Regions from separate parts of the Exiguobacterium sp. SH5S4 genome, predicted to be linked through region 2. Evidence: a T-box and tRNA genes for the amino acid it is inferred to sense, from the RefSeq annotation. Region 2 holds a T-box; the other holds one or more tRNA genes.
What was found. The T-box of region 2 lies ahead of argS (arginine--tRNA ligase). A T-box ahead of a tRNA ligase gene usually reads a tRNA of that ligase, here a tRNA-Arg.

Region 1 (3,104 bases), on a different contig from region 2:
CTTTGGCGCGAGTCATTCCGATGTAAAGCAATGCCACTTCTCGTTCGACATCACTTTCATATTTGAAAGGCATATTGTCAACATTTACAATGAACACGGCTTGAAAATCTAACCCTTTACTACTATCGATCGTGCTAATTTTTACTAGTTGATCATCTTTTGAGAAGTTTCGTTTAGATTCACTGTTTTCAGTTATCCAGTAATACCCGATTTGTTGTTTATTTAAAGCCCTGCTCAGCACATCCACATAATACATGGTCGATAGTTTCTGAACTCGATATAAGATTATCATTTCCGAGTAAGGGATTTGTTTTTCAACGTGTAACTTTTTAATTTGACGGGCAACAATATCTGCTTCTATGAAAAAATTATCGCATTTAACGATGGCAGGCTCTACTCCACGTCGTCTTGTGCTCTGAGGTGCGATTATTTCACCGTCTAATTCTTTAGAAACTACTTTATTTTTTAATTTTGATTGCGATTGGTAAAAATCCCAAGCGAACTTTACGATTTGGGCCGTATTGCGGTAATTGATACTTAATATTTTAGATCGTCCTCGGAAATCCAGACCTGTGTCTTGTGCATAGCTTCGTTTACGTTTGTAAATGGATTGCGCGCGATCTTCGACAAGGAGGAGTGATTTTGTTTCTGGATTAAGAAGCTCACTCGCGAGCTCTAGCCATTCGGGTTCGAAATCCTGACCTTCATCAATCAAAATTGCGTCGTACATTGGCAAAATCGTTTCATTTTTTCGAAGTTTTTCAATCACGTGTGGTAACGACTGCTCTGAAAACTTTAAATCATGTTTGAGCCATGCGTGGAAGTTACGTATTTGAACATGGTGATCTCTTCTTTTTTCAGGATCGAAGTCGAATAGATCGTCCGGTTCGAGCATCATTTGATTGACCATCTGTTCAATGAAACGTGCAAGTGAAATATTGTAACAAAGGATTAAGATGTTCCAGTCGGGATGTTGTCTCGATAGTAACTTAGCACGACTCGCCAGAATCAACGTCTTCCCACTTCCGGCAACACCACGAATTAGCCTATTTTGATCCCCCAACTGTTTCGCCAAGTTTTCTTGATGTAAATCCATGGCACGAATATTGTGAAGGGAAAGTAGCAACTGGTCTTGATATTGTGCGGTTTTTTTGAACTCGGCACTAATTCTTACTTCGGGGAACAAGTGATATCGAATAGCGTCAATATCATCATGGGTGAGAGGGGTCCGCAGTCGATAGGGGACGGTAAACATATTTAATATTTTTTCGATCAGCACAGTCTCTGAAAAATCATCGTCATCAGGATTTATTTCGTCACGTGTAAAAGAGAATGAAGGGTCAATGACATTATAAAGTCCATGACGTATACATTCATCTTGATTTAGCCTGGTGAACACTACCCCAGAACCGTAAGGGAATTTTAAAGATGATGTGTATTTCCCTTCTGCTTGTATCAAATTTTGATCACGTTTAAGAACATCAACGATATGAAACATATTTTCTCGTGCTTGAACGAAAGGACTTTTTATTTTTTGCTGTTTGCCGTCTGTAGGTGTGATGATCCATTCATCGTTTGTTAATTGAAATAATGTATTACGAGTGTAGTCTTTCACTTCTAGCACTAATAGCCCTAAGTCCGGTCCAATGATTACGAAGTCAGGTCGTCGGCCAAGAATGCTAGGCTCGAAATAGACAATATAGTCATCAGGAAGATAGTGCTTTAACGTACGAAACACTAAGCGCTCTCCTGACGTTGCAGAAGTACGAATTGTTTCAGGAACAGATAAAGCCATCATGTACACCTCAATCACATTTATTTCTTTAAATATACTACATATAGTAATTAATGATATACGATGGATTTTTATTGGTAATAAAACAAAAAAAGACGAAGGCAATTTGCCTTCGTCTTAATAAGTAGATACACCCGGAGAGATTTGAACTCCCGACACCTGGCACCGGAAACCAGTGCTCTATCCCCTGAGCTACGGGTGCATGTTCTCTGACACGATTTATTATACAATTGTTTTTTTGAAAAAGCAATCCTGTTGTTATGTCTTTTTTTGCAAGCGCGTTCGGCGACCATTCGTTACAATTAGAAGTGAGAGGGGTGTGACCGATGCAACGGCAAGAACAGCGTCAACTGCAGAAGCTTCAGCTGACACAAGACATGGTCCGGCGTCTGCCGGTTCTTGAGGCGGACCGGGTCGCGCTCGAGTGGCAGCTCGTCCGGTTGGCTAAACGAAACACGCACGTCACAACGGGCGGTACGGTCGAATGGATTGCGGAGGCGGCGGGCGGTTTTGAAGCACGGCTATTTGAACAGATTGACGAAGTAAGCGGGACCGAGGCCCAAAAGCAGCTTCAAAAACAACTCGTCATGGCGCTCGACCATCGCGGTCTACTTCCGGAGACCGATGCCGTCCTCGCGAAGCGATTCGGTGTTGAGATGGCGGACGTCGATTTGGCCCGGCGCGCACTGTTATTTTTAGAGCCGACCGGGATCGGTGCGGCTTCAGAACATGACTGCCAATACCGTCACGCGATCGAGCATGACGATCCACACGTGCTCGACGTGTTCGAGGCGCTTGACGCAAAGGTCGAGCATGTGGCGGACAGGCTCGGGATGACGACCGACGAATACGAGCGAATCAGCCGAATCGTCGCCACGCTCCCGAGGACACCGATATTATATGAAGAAACCGAGCATATTCTGCCCGAACTCGAGGTCGTCGTTCAAGACGGGGAACTCATCACGACGTGGTTCAGTCCGATGATTGACTTGGACGTCGGTTCGGACCGGGAGGCGAAGTGGTGGCAAGAGACGCTCGCGATGCGCGCAGAGACGCTCCGCTCTGTGTGGGCCGTCATCGAGCGACGCCAGGCGGACTGGCTCCGCGGCCAGCTCGTCCTGCATCCGCTCACACGAAAAGAAGTCGCCATCGAGATCGGCAAGCATGAGTCGACGGTCGGCCGCGCGATTCAAGGCAAGTACGCCAAGACCGCTTGCGGCGTGATGGAGTGGCGTCACTTCTTCGTCCGCGCCACGTACCACGGCCAAGCCCCGTTCATGATTAAACGGGCGCTCGCCGAGCTGATCCA
Region 2 (3,104 bases):
GGCCATCAAATCAAGTGGAGCGCTGACTGGGAGCCACTCGTCGAAAAAGGCAAGTACCCGCTCGTCTTTATCGGGCATAGTCATATTCCGGGCATCTATCGGAAAGGCCGCTCGATTCCCTGGGAAATCGGGACACCGTTCAAGTTGAAGAAGAAGCGCTACGTCATCAACGTCGGCGCCGTCATCTTCGACCGGGAATGGTGTCTATATGATACGAAGACGCGAACCGTCACGCGGATGAAGGCGTGACACGACAAAAGGGACCTTTCGCAGGTCCCTTTTGTCGTGCTTACATTTCTTCTGGAGCTTGGACACCGATCAAACGGAGTCCTTCCGTCAAGACGATCGTCACGGCTTTGACGAGCGCGAGACGCGATTGTTTGCCCGCATCTTCTTCAAGCACACGGACGTGGCCGTAATACTTGTTGAACGCTTGCGCCAAATCGAGGACGTAACGGCTGATGATCGACGGCTCACGGCGCTCATGGGCACGCGTGATGACGTGTGGGAACGCGTTGAGCATCGTCACGACGCCCCACGTGTGGTCGTCGTCCGCACCTGCGAACGTTGAACCGTCGTAGTTGCCTTTACGGAGGAGCGAGTTCGCCCGTGCGTTCGTGTACTGCACGTAAGGTCCCGTCTCCCCTTCGAACTTGAGCATGCTATCGAGGTCGAACTCGATGTTGTTGATGCGCTCGTTCTTCAAATCGTGGAAGATGACGGCGCCGACTCCGACCATGCGAGCCACGTTCTCTGCGTTTGGAAGCTCAGGGTTCTTCTGTTCGATGTTCGCTTGCGCTTTCTCGATCGCTTCTTTCAATACTTCTTCAAGCAGGACGATGCGGCCTTTACGTGTCGACATCTTCTTCCCTTCTTGCAAGATCAAGCCGAACGGCACGTGGTGCATGCCGTCGACGAAGTCGTAACCGAGCTTGCGGAGTACCGAGAACAACTGTTTGAAGTGGAGTGCCTGCTCACCACCGACGACGTAGTTCGCTTGGACGAAGTTGTACGTCTCATGACGATAGACGGCCGCAGCCAAGTCGCGTGTCGCGTAAAGCGTCGCGCCGTCTTTCTTTGTGATCAGGCAAGGTGGCAAGTTCTCGTCTTCAAGCGAGACGACCATCGCCCCTTCACTCTCGACGAGCAGGTTCTTCTCTTCGAGCATGGCGACGATTCGGTCCATCTTGTCGTTGTAGAACGCTTCACCGTGTAAGCTGTCAAACTCGACACCGAGGAGATCGTATACTTTTTGGAACTCTTTGAGCGACTCGTCACGGAACCACGTCCACAGTTCGGTCGCTTCAACGTTACCGTCCTCGAGCTTTTTGAACCAAGCACGGCCCTCGTCTTCAAGCTCAGGCTGAGTTTTCACTTCTTCATGGAAGTGAACGTATAGCTTTAAGAGCTCAGCAATCGGATTTGCCCGGACCGCTTCCTCATCGCCCCACTTCTTATAAGCGACCATGAGTTTCCCGAATTGTGTACCCCAGTCGCCGAGGTGGTTGACACCGACGACGTTATAGCCGTTTTTGCGAGCGATCTGGTTGATGGCGTTACCGATGACCGTCGAGCGCAAGTGTCCCATCGAGAACGGTTTGGCGATGTTCGGTGACGAGAAGTCCGTGACAATCGTCTCGTTGCGTGTCGCATGCGTCGCGTAATCCGCTTGCTCGTCGAGAACCGTGTTAATGATTTCCTGCGAGACGACGTCACGGCTCAAGAAGACGTTCACATATGGACCGGCCGCTTCAACTTTTGTGAACAGTTCGTCGTTCAATTCACCAGCGATGTCAGTCGCAATCATGACCGGCGCTTTCCGGTACGCCTTGGCGAGTTGGAAGCATGGGAACGCGAGATCCCCGTGCGCCTCATGTTTTGGTTTTTCAATCAATGCCTCAATCTGGTCGAGCGTGAGTTCGTCACCGATGACACGTGACAGAGCCTCCGCATACTTGCGTTCATAACTCATGTAAATTTCCTCCTTCAAATCTAGTCATAAAAAAAACGCCCTTTGCACAGATGCAAAGAGACGGGTTGGCCCGCGGTACCACTCTTCTTGCCTGTTTTACACAGACCACTTTAACGGTGATAACGGGGGCCCCCCGGCTACGCCTACTCGCTTCGGATAGCATCTCAAAAGTGCGTTTCGCGATGTTTGTCAGCCTAGGCTCTCACCAATCCCTAGGTCGCTTTGTTGACTAAACGATCGTTACTCTCTTTTTCATCGACTTTCGTCTATGTGGTTGAAAAGCAACTTCATTATAGAGGATATTTGATGTAGACTCAATGCTAGAATTCAGCCATTATGATGAATAGGCAGGACTTGGGCGCAACCGTGCCGAATCTCCTACCATACATATGAGAAGACTTTTCCCACACAGGAGGGAACTATGAATCATTTTCGCAAAATGTCCGTCCTCGGTTGGAGCATTTGGAGTTTGATCGTTTTACTGACCATCACCTTGTTTACAACCGGTGTCCTTGATGTTCCGGCGATCGAGCCGCTTCCGTTCATCTTGATTGCGCTGCTCGTCATCATTTTCCAAATGGACTCGATTGAACGGAAAGGCGTCTATTTCACGTTTTCAGAAAGCATCGTCCTCATCATCTTTTTATTCTTTGATTTTGAGACGGCGCTCCTCGTCAACCAAATCGGACTCCTCGTCTTTCAGTTCGCCAACTTAAAACCGCGCGTCGCGCTCCGCCGCTTCCGGTTCACTTATCCTTGGAACGCGATCACGTCATTTTTAGAAATCGCCATCCCGGCAAGTGTTTACTTGGCACTCGGCGGTGAGACCGGTCTTGGCTTCTATTCGCAGGATTCGTTCGTTCCGCTCATCGGTCTGATCAGCGCCATCATTTTGAACACGGTCGTTCAAAAGTATCAAGTCGGCTGGTGGTTCCGCGTCGATATCCCGGTCCGTGATTTTCTGAATATCGCTTTTTACACGTACATCGTCAGTTTCGTCTTCATCCTTGCCGCGTCGTTCTTCCGTGAGACGAACTTGCTCGTCGTCAGTAGCATCGCGGCCGCCCTCACGTTCTTTATTAAGCGGTTGATGATCCAAAAAGGGCGCCAAGACGCGTTCAAGTCATTGATC

Region 1: it encodes a tRNA-Arg, which carries the amino acid that the T-box ahead of argS (arginine--tRNA ligase) is inferred to sense. The anticodon was not compared.

Annotation. Positions count from the first base shown of each region.
Region 1 covers NZ_SJUQ01000001.1:59,843-62,946, forward strand. Annotated here, with positions in the region: gene EVJ32_RS00300 (3'-5' exonuclease) at 1-1,795, opposite strand, end outside; tRNA gene EVJ32_RS00305 (tRNA-Arg) at 1,925-1,997, opposite strand; gene EVJ32_RS00310 (RNA polymerase factor sigma-54) at 2,122-3,104, shown strand, end outside.
Region 2 covers NZ_SJUQ01000021.1:18,357-21,460, reverse strand. Annotated here, with positions in the region: gene EVJ32_RS11725 (metallophosphoesterase family protein) at 1-249, shown strand, start outside; gene argS (arginine--tRNA ligase) at 290-1,972, opposite strand; T-box leader at 2,026-2,237, opposite strand; gene EVJ32_RS11715 (GGDEF domain-containing protein) at 2,394-3,104, shown strand, end outside.